Regions from separate parts of the Mesorhizobium sp. BR115XR7A genome, predicted to be linked through region 3. Evidence: predicted binding sites of a transcription regulator. Region 3 holds the regulator's gene; each other region holds the start of a gene.
What was found. The regulator LexA, encoded in region 3, represses DNA repair genes until DNA is damaged. The targets are predictions, from matches to a motif close to TGTTCNNNNTGTGTTCNG.
Positions count from the first base shown of each region.

Region 1: a site for LexA is predicted at 1,887-1,904, ahead of LB557_RS27540 (YifB family Mg chelatase-like AAA ATPase). Genes of this name have one in related genera too.
Region 2: a site for LexA is predicted at 1,631-1,648, ahead of LB557_RS23870 (single-stranded DNA-binding protein). Genes of this name have one in related genera too.

Region 1 is NZ_JAIUHW010000016.1:57,273-61,732, reverse strand. Features, by position in the region: gene LB557_RS27550 (glycosyltransferase family 2 protein) at 1-476, opposite strand, end outside; gene gshB (glutathione synthase) at 696-1,637, shown strand; gene LB557_RS27540 (YifB family Mg chelatase-like AAA ATPase) at 1,993-3,525, shown strand; gene LB557_RS27535 (class I SAM-dependent methyltransferase) at 3,551-4,171, opposite strand; gene LB557_RS27530 (malate synthase G) at 4,350-4,460, opposite strand, start outside.
Region 2 is NZ_JAIUHW010000012.1:38,090-42,549, reverse strand. Features, by position in the region: gene LB557_RS23890 (hypothetical protein) at 1-32, opposite strand, end outside; gene LB557_RS23885 (ATP-dependent Clp protease proteolytic subunit) at 120-725, opposite strand; gene LB557_RS23880 (SRPBCC family protein) at 750-1,211, opposite strand; gene LB557_RS23875 (ArsR/SmtB family transcription factor) at 1,208-1,522, opposite strand; gene LB557_RS23870 (single-stranded DNA-binding protein) at 1,748-2,272, shown strand; gene LB557_RS23865 (OsmC family protein) at 2,400-2,825, shown strand; gene LB557_RS23860 (MarC family protein) at 2,832-3,461, opposite strand; gene LB557_RS23855 (VOC family protein) at 3,543-3,935, opposite strand; gene LB557_RS23850 (hypothetical protein) at 3,968-4,460, opposite strand, start outside.
Region 3 is NZ_JAIUHW010000019.1:34,713-39,172, reverse strand. Features, by position in the region: gene LB557_RS29140 (ComEC/Rec2 family competence protein) at 1-1,409, shown strand, start outside; gene lexA (transcriptional repressor LexA) at 1,403-2,146, opposite strand; gene LB557_RS29130 (GntR family transcriptional regulator) at 2,557-3,330, opposite strand; gene LB557_RS29125 (ABC transporter substrate-binding protein) at 3,481-4,460, shown strand, end outside.

The sequences.
Region 1 (4,460 bases), on a different contig from region 3:
CGGAAGAACAGGCGGCCGACGAAGCTCAGCACCGGATTGCCGAGATAGCGATGCAGAGCCGGCATGGCGCCAGCCTCTATGCCGCCGTGGAAGCGGTTGCCCATGACCAGGTCGGCGCCGCCGCGCAGCCGCGCCACGAATGCCTCCAGTGCACCGAAATCATAGCTGTCATCGGCATCGCCCATGATGATGAAGCGTCCCCTGGCGGCAGCGATGCCGCCCAGAAGGGCCGCGCCATAGCCCTTCTGCGCCACCGGGACGACACGAGCACCGCCTTGCGCTGCGATCTCCCGCGAGCCGTCGGTGCTGCCATTGTCTGCGATCAGCACCTCGCCCGCTATGCCGGATTGGTCGAGAAAGGCCTTGGCCTTGCCGATGCAGACGGCGAGCGTCTCGGCCTCGTTGAGGCATGGCATCAGGATGGTGAGTTCGAGCTGCTGGGTCGAGGCTGCGCGGACGGCAGTGAGCGCGTTCATGATCGTCGTTCCATCGGGTGCCCGGCGCTGCGTCAGGTCGGCCGGCTGCATTCGAAGCTTACCGTCGCACGGCAAGGCTTAAGAAAGCGATGATGTCAGTCCTCGTCTTGTCTGCAACCGGCAGACGCGCCTTGCTGATCCCAATGTTCAAAACGTCGCGATTGGCAGAACGCGCCGCGACGCTTATATCGCTTGCGTCGACTATGCTGGGGACCTGCCATGAAGTTGAAAATCGCCGTCCAGATGGACCATGTCTCCACCGTGTCGATCGCCGGCGACACCTCGTTCGCCCTGTCGCTGGAGGCGCAGCGGCGCGGTCACCAGCTGTTCCACTACACGCCCGACCGGCTGTCGATGCGCGACGGCAAGGTGTTTGCCCGCGTCGAGGAGATGACGGTGCGCGACGAAAAGGGCAGCCACTATTCGCTGGGCGAAAAGGTGCGCACCGACTTGTCCGAAATGGACGTCGTCCTGCTGCGCCAGGACCCGCCCTTCGACATGAACTACATCACCACGACCCACATCCTCGAGCGCATCCATCCAAAGACGCTGGTCGTCAACGACCCGGCCTGGGTGCGCAACAGCCCGGAAAAGATTTTCGTCACCGAGTTCCCGGACCTGATGCCGGACACGCTGATCACCAAGGATCCGCTCGAAGTCGCCGCCTTCCGCAAGGAATTCGGCGACATCATCGTCAAGCCGCTCTACGGCAATGGCGGCGCCGGCATCTTCCACATGCTTGAAGCCGACCGCAATCTCGCCTCGCTGCTCGAAATGTTCGGCCAGATGTTTCGCGAGCCCTATATCGTGCAGCGTTACCTGAAGGATGTGCGCAAGGGCGACAAACGCATCATTCTGATCGACGGCGAGCCGGTCGGCGCCATCAACCGGGTGCCGGCCGAGCACGACTCCCGCTCCAACATGCATGTCGGCGGCCGCGCCGAGAAGACCGAGTTGACGACACGCGAGCGCGAAATCTGTGCCCGCATCGGGCCGTCGCTGAAAGAGCGCGGCTTCATCCTGGTCGGCATCGACGTCATCGGCGACTACATGACCGAGATCAACGTCACCTCGCCGACCGGCGTGCGCGAGGTCAAGCGCTTCGGCGGCGCCGACATCGCCAGCCTGTTCTGGGACGTGGTGGAGGGGAAGCGGACATAATTTGTTTTCAGTTTGTGTTAACCATGTTCCGCTTTTGCAGCCGGGCACAACCGGCGCGCAACCTGTGCGGCTACCGGTTGCGCCAATGTTCCCGATTTGATCAAGAGTGGCGCCTCAGAGCCGGCGCTGTTCGCGCTCTCCCTGACGTCAGCCGTCTGGGACCCAATCTCGGAACAGCTTGATCTTAGGCGTGTTGCGGCGGCTTTCGGAATGCACCAGCCAGTAGTCGCTCCATGCGCTCACCTCACTTGTTCCTGTAATGTTCTTGCCCTGGGCTGAAATCTGTGGTTGTCTTGCGTTGACGTCGCTCGCGGCCCGTTAAGGGGCAAGGGCGAGCCGGCATCGGGGGCAGACAATGGTGGCGCGGGTTCGTACGGTCGCTTTCCAGGGCATCGAGGCAGTGCCGGTCGACGTGCAGGTGATGATCGCGCCCGGCAAGGTCAACATGCATATCGTCGGCCTGCCAGACAAGGCGGTGGCGGAAAGCCGCGAGCGGGTGCAGGCGGCATTGCATGCGTCGGGCCTGTCGATGCCGTCGAAGAAGGTGACCGTCAACCTGGCGCCCGCCGATCTGCCGAAGGAAGGCAGCCACTACGATCTGCCGATCGCGCTTGGCTTGATGGCAGCCCTTGGCGCCATTCCGGGCGACATGCTGGCTGGCTATGTCGTGCTGGGCGAGCTGTCGCTCGACGGTACGATCACCGCCGTTGCCGGTGCCTTGCCGGCGGCGATCGGCGCCAATGCCGAAGGCAAAGGGCTGATCTGTCCCTTCGCCTGCGGGCCGGAAGCGGCCTGGGCGGGGCGGGAATTCGACATTCTCGCGCCGCGCAGCCTGATTGCGATCGCCAATCATTTCCGCGGCACGCAGGTGCTGTCGCGCCCGGAGGCCGGCATCCGCGCCGCACCGCGCGACCTGCCCGACCTTGCCGACATCAAGGGCCAGGAGACGGCGAAGCGGGCGCTGGAAGTGGCGGCCGCCGGCGGACACAATCTGCTCATGATCGGTCCGCCAGGCTCAGGCAAATCGATGCTGGCGCAGCGCCTGCCGTCGATCCTGCCGCCACTGGCGCCGAAGGAACTGCTCGAAGTCTCGATGATCGCCTCGGTGGCTGGCGAACTCGGCGAAGGCAAGCTGACCGACCGGCGGCCGTTCCGCGCCCCGCACCATTCGGCCTCGATGGCGGCGATGGTGGGCGGCGGCCTGCGCGCGCGGCCGGGCGAGGTGTCGCTCGCTCATCACGGCGTGCTGTTCCTCGACGAGTTCCCCGAATTCACGCCGCAGACGCTCGATGCGCTGCGCCAGCCGCTTGAAACCGGCGACTGCATGATCGCACGGGCCAACCATCGCGTCACCTATCCGGCCCGCATCCAGCTGGTGGCGGCGATGAACCCGTGCCGCTGCGGCATGGCCGGCGAACCGGGTTATCGCTGCCTGCGCGGCGATCGTTGCCGCACCGATTACCAGGCGCGCATTTCAGGTCCGCTGCTCGACCGCATCGATCTCAGGATCGAAGTGCCGGCGGTCTCGGCCAGCGACCTGATCCGGCCGGATCGAGCGGAAAAGAGCGCCGACGTGGCGTCGCGCGTGGCGCGTGCCCGCACCATCCAGCGCGAGCGTTTCGAGCGGCTCGGCGTCAACAGCGCCACCACCAACGCGCATTGTTCTCCTGCCGTCATCGAGACGATCGCCATGCCGGACGCCGCAGGCCTGTCGCTGCTCAAGGATGCCAGCGAAAAACTCGCCTTTTCGGCGCGGGCCTACCACCGGGTGCTCAAAGTGGCGCGCACGCTCGCCGACCTCGACGCCAGCGAATGTGTCGGCCGCATCCATCTGGCCGAAGCGATTTCCTATCGCATGAGTTCGGAGCGTATGGCGCAGGCGGCGTAGCCGCGTTCCGCGCAGCTCCGGTTAGCTATCGCAAGGTCCCGATGAAATGCAGGCGACGGTCGAAAAACACGCTGGCCGGGAACGGATAGAGCGACAGCTTCTCACGCCAGGTGCGGGGTGTGATACCCGCGGCGGCAAAAATGGCGTCCCACTCGGCCTTGGAGAGATAGTTGTAAGGCAGGCGCACATTGTGCCCCTTGTTGCCCACCCAATCCATGAAACGAAGCGTCTGGTAGGCCGCGAAGCCTTCGCGCAGGTGATCCTTGATGACAACGCCCTTGCGCGCCACGCGGGCCGCCTCGCGCACGAGATGGCCCGGGTGGTCGGCATGATGCAGCACATCGACAATCGTCACCCAGTCATAGGAGCCATTCGCGGCGGGAATGGTGCTGCCATCGAACAGTTCTACCGGGATATGGGTTTGCGGCCTGATCAGCACGTCAATGCCGCGAAACGTCAGCCCCGGCTTTTTTTCCATGATCGCCTTGGCGATGGAGCCGTCGCCGCAGCCGAGATCGAGAACGGTGCCGGCCGGGCCCAGTTCGTCGGCCAGCCGGTCGGACAGGATGCGCACGCGGCGCTGGAAAACCGCCCGGTCATGGACGGAATTCAACAGTTTCTTTTCGATCGCCATCGTGTTGGCCATGCCAATGCTCCCGAGCCTTCCAGCCAGCACTAACCGAAAAAAGCAAAGGAACCGTATCCAGCCATAAGAGCCTGCCGCCTTCGGCACGACATTGCCGCTGGGCTGACGCCGCCGTCTTCGCCGACGCAGACCGACGACATCCAGTCGGCGCTCCAAACCCTTTCAACGCGACACCGTTCTACCCTTGATGGGCCTTCAGCTCCAGCCTGCGCTTGTGCAGCACAGGCTCGGTGTAGCCGTTGGGCTGGCTTGTTCCCTTGAACACCAGGTCGCAGGCGGCCTGGAAGGC
Region 2 (4,460 bases), on a different contig from region 3:
TGCGATGTTCTTGATCGATGAGTGTCGGTCATCCCTTGTTATAGGGGCCTGCCGCCACCGGAGCCAGAGCGGGATCGTCAAATCTTCGACAAGCAGCAGGATTTGACCTCACTCTGGTCTTACGCAGCCTTTTTGCGGGTGTCGAACACATGGTCGACGATGCCCCAGGCCTGGGCCTCGCGGGCGGTCATGAAATGGTCGCGGTCGAGCGTGCGCTCGACGTCTTCATAGCTGCGGCCGCAATGCTGGGCGTAGAGTTCGGTCATGTGGCGTTTGGTCTGGCCGATGCGTTCGGCGTGCCGCTGGATGTCGGAAGCCTGGCCCTGGAAGCCGCCCAGCGGCTGATGTAGCAGGATGGTGGCGTTGGGTAGTGCGATGCGGCGCCCGGCGGTGCCCGCCATCAGCAGGAACGATCCCATCGACGCGGCAAAGCCCATGCATACGGTCGACACCGGGCAGCTGATATACTGCATCGTGTCGTAGATGGCGAAGCCGCTGGTCACCATGCCGCCGGGCGAGTTGATGTAGAGCGAGATCTCCTTCTCGGGATTGTCCGACTCCAGCGACAAAAGCTGCGCGCAGACCAGCGCCGAGACGTCATCGTTAATCTCCCCGTTGACGAAGACGATGCGCTCGCGCAGCAGCCGCGAAAAAATGTCGAATGCACGTTCGCCGCGGCTCGATTGCTCGATTACCATCGGCACAAGACTGGCAACACCGCCCATTTTTCTGTCTCCAATTTTCCGTGTTCAAGCCGCGTGCAGCAGCAGAAGGCGTGGGGTGTTCGCGGCTATAGGCGTGCCGGTCCCGTGCAGCGAAAGCCGGCAGCCTGCCCCCGCCATGGCCACGGCCGGCATCGCCTTGCGAGCAAAGCCGTCATGGACGATGCGCAGATGCGTGCCGCCGGAAACGGTTCGGGCGAGTGTGAAGGTGACGGTGCTGTCGAGTGGGTGCGCGGCATCGTCCGACCGCTCGCGCCAGGAATAGCGCAGCAGGCGTTCGGGCTCGGCATCGAGAATCTCGCATTCGATCGCCGCGTCTTGACCGGCGAAGGCAAAGCGGCTGCCGGTCTGCGGCCTGATGTCGTTGGGCATCATCCAGGCGGCGAGCAGTTCCGGCACGGTCAGCGCCCGCCAAACCTTTTCCGGCGGCTCGGCAAGATCGTATTCGAACTCAATCGCATCGGGAGAGACTTCGCTTTGGCTGTTCATTGATCCATGTCCTTCAAAACCGTCTTCAGCCTTTCGATGCGCTCCGGCCAGAAGGTACGGTAGCGTTCGATCCATGAGAGCAGCGGGGCAAGCCCCTGCGGATCCGCACGATAATAGGCGTTGCGGCCGGCCCGCCGCTCGACCACGAGGCCGGCGCCCCGCAGCACCGCCAGATGCTGCGACACCGCCGGTTGCGACACCGTCAGGCCGCTGCGCAATTCCGACACGCTCATCTCGCTTGTGGCGAGACGCTCAAAGACGGCGCGGCGTGTCGGGTCGGCCAAGGCGCGGAAAATCTCTGCTTCGATCATGACAAAAGCATAAGTCGATACTTATCGATTTGGCAAGCGCTGTTTTGAGACCCATATGCGGCGTTCCGGCATTGCTGCCATTCCTTGACAATTGGCCGCAGTGCATATAGGAACGAAAAGGGAACAAAAACCTTGTGGGAAAAGCCAGCCTTGGCAAGCGGCTGACGTGCGTAGCCTGTAAGGTGCTGCGACAAAAATTTGTTTCGGATAGCGCGGAGAAATATCATGGCGGGTAGCGTCAACAAGGTCATTCTGGTCGGCAATCTCGGCGCTGACCCTGAAATCCGCCGCCTGAACTCGGGCGAGCCGGTCGTCAACATTCGCATCGCGACGTCGGAAAGCTGGCGCGACAAGAATTCCGGCGAGCGCAAGGAAAAGACCGAGTGGCATAACGTCGTCATCTTCAATGAGGGCATCGCCAAGGTGGCGGAGCAGTATCTGAAGAAGGGCATGAAGGTTTATGTCGAGGGCCAGCTGCAGACGCGCAAATGGCAGGACCAGACCGGTGCCGACAAATACACGACCGAAGTCGTGCTGCAGAAATTCCGCGGCGAGTTGCAGATGCTCGACGCGCGTGGCCAGGGTGAGGGCGGTCAGGTTGGCGGCTACAGCGGTGGCGGCAGCAGCCGTGGTTCCGATTTCGGCCAGTCGAGCCCGAACGAAGGGTTCAACCGCGGTGGCGGCAACGCTCCCAGGGGCGGCGGTGGCGGTGGTTCGTCGCGCGAACTGGACGACGAAATTCCGTTCTGATCGAAAGCCGCACCAAATAGCGAATGCCTTTACTTGATATGCCCCGAGGGTCCGCATGGACTTTCGGGGTTTTGCATGGTGGTTTTGAGCTGACGTTGGCGCGATCAGAGACGTAAGAGGACTGGCGATGAAGGCACGGGTAAAATGGGTCGAGGAGCGCACCTTCGTCGGCGAGTCCAGCAGCGGCCACAAGGTCGTGCTGGGCACGGCGTCAGGCCCGGAAGGCAAGACGCCGGGACCGAGCCCGATGGAACTGGTGCTGATCGGCACCGGCGGCTGCTCGGCCTATGATGTCGTCCATATCCTCGAAAAGGGGCGCGAGGCCGTCGAGGATTGCGTGGTCGAGCTCGATTCCGACCGCTCCGAAACCGATCCCAAAGTGTTCACCCGCATCCATATGCATTTCATCGTCAAGGGCCGGGCGCTGTCCAGCGACAAGGTCAAGCGGGCAATCGACCTTTCGATCGAAAAATACTGCTCGGCCTCCGCCATGATGGCCAAGACCGCGACGATTACCCACGACTTTGAAGTCATCGATACGACCACAAAATAAGCGGGCCTACGAGGCCATCAGCGCCTTGATGCCATCTGCCACGAACTGCACGGCCAGTGCCGCCAGGATAACCCCGAGCAGGCGGGTCAGGATCGAGCGGCCGGTCTGGCCGAGGATGCGGTCGATGCGTTCCGACAGCACGAATACCAGATAGGTTATGACGAGGCAGACAAGAATGATGCCGACCAGGGCCGCCTGCGCCGCAAAACCCTGAAACGAGCCTGAGAGCAGCACCGTCGCTGAAATCGCGCCGGGGCCGGCGATCAGCGGGATCGCCAGGGGGAAGGCGGCGATGTTGTGGATCATGTCCTTGGTGATGGCGACGTCGCCGATCTTTTCCTTGCGGTCCTGCCGGCGCTCGAACACCATTTCGAAGGCGATGAAGAACAGCAGGAACCCGCCGGCGACACGGAACGCCGGCAAGGTGATGCCGAACACCGACAGGATCGATGCGCCGGCCACCGCAAACAGCGCCATCACCAGAAAACCGATGACCGAGGCGCGCACGGAAACCTGGCTGCGCTCCTCGCGGTTCATGCCGCGCGTCACGGCGAGGAACAGAGGCGCCAGCCCAGGCGGATCGATGGTCACGAGAATGGTGACGAAGGCATTGAACAGGCTGTCGAAACTCGGCATCGCTGACCCTCCCGCCGGGCCAAGCCCGTACCCACATTGGTAGAGCAAAGCCCGGTCGGTGGGAACAGTCAGAACCGCAGGTTAGGCGGCAGCGCCGCAATAGGCCTCCAGGCGATAGCCGTCCGGATCGACAACGAAGGCCGCGTAATAGTTCTCGCCATAGTCGGCGCGCAGGCCCGGTCCGCCATTGTCGCTGCCGCCTTCGCGCAACGCCCCGGCATGAAAGGCACCGACGCTATCCCGTGTCGGCGCGGCGAAGCAGAAATGCAGGCCGGATCTTTCGTCCGCCGGCACCGGGCGCGCCGCCTCGTTGACCCACAGCGCGACAGCCTGGGGCGCGACAGCCTGGACACCATAGCCGAGCGAACCTGACGATTGGCTGACGCAAGTGAAGCCGAGCGGCCTCAGCGCGGCATCGTAGAAACGTTTGGAGGCAGTGACGTCGCGAACGCCGATCGAGATATGATCGAACATGGTTTTCTCCATTGTTACTAAGGGTTGTGGGGTCATCTTTCGGATTGACGACGCGCCAGGAACTCGACTTCGAGGTGCCAGTCCGCGCCGTCATGCGAGCGCTCGCCGAGCCATCGGAAGGAATTCTCGGTGATGCGCGAAAAGCTCCAGCGTACCGAGGAACCAGTGCCGTCGGCGCCGACCTGCACGATCGTGCCGCCTTCGGCGCGGCCGAGCTGACGGCTGAAATACTGGTTGCGCGGGTCGCTCCAGAAGATGTGCCAGGCATCGATTCCGGGGTCATAGACCCGCAGCGTCGTGCCGTAAAAGGTCCATTTACCAAGCGATGGCGAGGGGCCGGCGTCACGCGCGGGCAGGATCCAGACGTCCTGGATGGCGCGGCCTTCCAGCGCCCAGCCGAAGTGCACCTCGCCGCGTCCGGTCAGCACCGTGCCGTCCTCGAGATGGCGCGCGGCGTCGAACGTCCAGGCACCGACGAAGCGGCCGTAAAGGTTCAGTTTTTCGGCAAGCCCTTCGATCGGTCCG
Region 3 (4,460 bases):
TTGTGGCCGGCACCATCATGGGTCTGCTGCGTGGTGCCTTCGCGCTGTTTCCAGACTTTTCCGCGCGCCGGCCGGTGAAGAAATACGCGGCCGCCGCCGCACTGTTCTCGATCGCGGCCTATCTCATCATTTCCGGTGTCGTCGTTGCGGCCGAACGCAGCTTCATCATGCTGGCGGTGATGCTGATTGCCGTCTTCTTCGATCGCGCTGCGCTGACCATGCGCAATCTGGCGATCTCGGCGATCGCCGTGATCCTGGTCTCGCCTCACGAGGTCGTCGGCCCGAGCTTTCAGATGTCGTTCGCCGCGACCGCGGCCCTGGTTGGCGCTTATGCCGGCTGGGCCGATCACCGTGCGGGAAAGACGCGGCCACCGCCGCCAAAGCGATCCCTGGCGGGGTTCCTGACGCGAAAATTCCTGCTGGCGACAGGAGGATTGGCCATGACGTCCATTATCGCCGGCAGCGCCACGGCACTGTTTGCCATCTGGCATTTCCAGCGGGTATCGCCGCTCAGCCTGTTCGCCAATCTGGCCGTGATGCCTATCGTGTCGGTCGTGATGTTCCTGGCCGTCGCCAGCGCGCTGTTGATGCCATTCGGACTGGATTGGCCGGCTCTCTACCTCATGGGCAAGGGCCTGACAGCAATGATCGCCGTGTCGGCGTGGATATCGGAGCGCTCTCCGGTCGATGGAGTCGGGCTGATTTCGCAGCAATCCGTGCTGCTGGTCACCGTCGCGCTGGTTATCGCGACGATGGCGACGACATGGCTGCGGCTCGCGGCGCTGCCATTCGCGCTCGCCGGCCTGTTGACTGTGTCGCACACACGCGCGCCCGATGTGCTGATCTCGGAAGATGCGCGGCTGGTCGCGCTGCCGATCGGCAATGGCGAACTGGCCGTCAACCGGGAACGTCCCAACGAATTCGCAACCGACAACTGGAAACGCGCCCTGATCTCCGAAACAATCGTCAAACCGGAAATGTTCGACACGACAGACAGGCAATTCGATGTTGCCAGTCCCACCGACCTGCCGCCGGGATCGCCCTTCTACTGCCGCGAAGGCCTGTGCCTTGCCAGGCACCCTTCCGGCGCGATCATTGCCTATGTCGAGGACCGCAAGACCACCTGGAAAGCCTGCGCTTTCGCCGACCTGATCATCGTCAATGACGCAACCGCCTATGACGCCTGCCACAATCCACTGGTTCTCGTCGTCACCAAACGGCAGCTCGCCCGCAGGGGAAGCGCTGCCGTCTTCTTCAATCCCCAGTCGGCCACGACCCGGGCCGCGATCGCATTTGCCGTCGACGGACCATACCGGCCCTGGCACGAACAGCGAAAATTCTCACGCGAGGCGAGGGGGCTGCCGCCGTACAAAAAACCCGACAAGCCCGATAACAAGCCGGTTCAGTAGCGCCTGATCAACCCGACCAGCTTGCCTTGTACCTTGACCCTGTCCGGCCCGAAAATGCGCGTTTCGTAGGCTGGATTGGCGGCCTCGAGCGCGATCGAAGCGCCTTTGCGGCGGAACCGCTTCAGTGTCGCTTCCTCTTCGTCGACCAGTGCCACGATAATTTCGCCCGGGCTTGCCGTGTCGGCATTGCGGATAATGACCGTGTCTCCATCGAAGATACCAGCCTCGATCATCGAGTCGCCCTTGACCTCCAACGCATAGTGCTCGCCGCCCATGATCATGTCCGGCGGCACCGAGATCGAATGCGTCTGATGCTGGATGGCATCGATCGGCACACCGGCGGCGATACGGCCCATGACCGGGATGGACACGGCTGAAACCGCGTCGTCGTCGTTGCCGGCCGCGGGCAGGCGCGAAGGCGCAGCGGCCGGCCTGATCTGGCGTCCGAGACTGCCTTGGCCAAGGCTGCCTTGGATGACGCTTGGCGAGAACTTCTTTGCCGCATTGAGGCCCGGCGCGATCGAGTCCGGCAGCCGCAGCACTTCCAGCGCGCGCGCCCGATTGGGTAGCCGGCGAATGAAGCCGCGCTCCTCCAGGGCCGTGATCAGGCGATGGATCCCCGACTTGGAGGCAAGATCGAGTGCTTCCTTCATCTCGTCGAAGGAAGGCGGTATCCCGCTTTCCTTGAGCCGTTCGTGGATGAACATCAGCAGTTCATGTTGCTTGCGTGTCAGCATGGCGGCCCCCAAGACATTGAACGAAAGGTTGAACCAGAATCGAAAAAACAAACCCAGAACAAACACTATCTGTTCCAGTTGTGTTCTGCAACCGTTTAAAGTTTAATGAATTTGTTAAGGGGTCTGAAGTTTTTTGCCCGCGACGGCGGGCGGCAACCAGTCCTTTCCGCCGTCGGCAGGCGCATTGAAATCGTTTTGGTTAATGGCCTGTGGCCCATCCGCCGACGAGGCTTTGGCATCAGTTAGTTGGAAGGCTTCTCCTCGGAGGGACGTATAATTCGCGGAGCCATTATTCGCGGAACGAAACGAAACCAAAATGCCAACGATTGGTAGCTTCGGGCGGCCATGGATCGGGGCGTTCGGCGCACTCCGGCCAGCGCGTTCGAATAGGCGTGGCGGAAGCGCTGAAGTTATCCCGAACCCGCCTTCAAGCTGCCGGCGCGAGCGGCGTATCTGGTAGCGCCGCTGTCTTCGCTGTGGACATAGACGTGCAGTGTGTAGCCGATATGCGCCGTCATCAGCGCCTTGGCCCGCTCGACGTCACGGTCGAGCGCCGCTTCCATGATCGCGGTATGGTGTTCGATCGCAATCGCTTCGCGTAGCGCTTCGATTGCCTCTTCATAGCCATCCTTGAGGCCGGCCGCGGCCCGCAGTGTCGGCGCCAGACCAAGAAAGCGATGATGCCGGCGCAGCTGATCCGAGATCGTCGAGCGGAACCGCAACAGCCAGTCGCATGTGGCGGCGCTCAGCAGCGCCGCATGGAAAGCCTCGTGGTTCTCGTCCCATCTGTCGACGGCCGCGTCCGAGGGATCGTCGACCGCTGTCTTGCAACGCGAGAGCCGGTAGTGGGCGGTGACCACGGCATCCTCCCACTCCCTGCCGCCTTTTTCCATCGATTCGAGGAACAGGGGTATCTCGACCACCATCCTGGCGCGTGCCAGATCCTCCAGCTCGGCCCGCGACACCGGAGCCACGGCAAAACCACGATTGCTGATCGCGGTGACCAGGCGTTCGGCCTCGAGCCGCGACAGGGCTTCGCGCAACGGTGTCCAGCCGACGCCATAGGTGCCGCGCAGCGCACTCAGTTTGAGCGGGGCGCCGGGCATGAGGCGCGTGGTCAGGATGTCGCGCCGCAACAGCTGATAGGCGGCTTCCGTTTTTGTGGAACTCGTTTCATTCAGCATGGTGATCAATCCGTCGTCTGGCGAAAAGTATATATGATAGTGCGTCACAGCAACAATTATATATAATGTTTGACACAGACCGGCGGACTCACCATGATCGCCGTAGTAGCCGCGTTTCCAAGCGGCCCTGATCAAATCTGGGAGGAAATGATGTTGAAGTCGAAATCCGCTTGGTTGTCGGGCTTGGCCCTGGCAGGCGCATTGATGGTCAGTGCCGGCAGTGCCGCGGCCGATCAGATCCGTATCGGCATTGCCAATTTCGGCGAGCATCCGCAATTGAACGCCGCCATAGCCGGCTTCAAGAAGGCGCTGACGGATAACGGCTTCGTCGAGGGCAAGGACGTCGTCTACACGGAGAGCCACACCAATTTCGATGCGTCGCTGGTGCCGCAGATGATCGCCAAGCTGCAGGCCGAGCAGCCCAAGCTGATCTACACCATCACCACGCCGGTCTCACAGATCGCCAAGAAAGCGCTCGCCGGTTCCGGCATTCCGATCGTTTTTGCCGCGGTCACCGATCCGGTGGCGGCCAAGCTGGTGCCGTCATGGGACGCCGGAGACGAAGGCATGACCGGCGCCAGCGATCTGCAGGACGTCGCCGCGGTGATGGCCTTCACCAAGAAGCTGCTGCCGAACGCCAAGCGCTTCGGCGTGCCTTATAATCCCGGTGAGGCCAATGACGTTGCCTTGGTCGAAAAGATCAAGGCGGCGGCACCGGCCGCGGGCTTCGAGGTGGTGGAGGTCGGCATAGACAACGTCAATGACATCCAGCAACGCATCGCTTCGCTCGCCGGCAAGGCCGACGTGATCTACGGCCCGGCCTCGAACCTGATCCAGCCGGCGATCGCCGCTGTCTCCGCGGCCGCCCGCCAGGCCGGTATCCCGGTCGTCAACTCCGATGACAGTGCGGTCCGTAACGGTACCGTGCCGGCGAGCTTCGCGGTCAATTACACGCAGGTCGGCGTCAACGCCGGCAACATCGCCGCCGAGATCCTCAAGGGCAAGGATCCCAAGACGATCGCGCCGTCGCGCCCGGCCTACAAGGACCACATGGCAACGATCTCGCGCAAGGCGATGGCCGCGTTCGGCATCGAGATACCGGCTTCAATGGCCGATTGCGGCTGCATCGT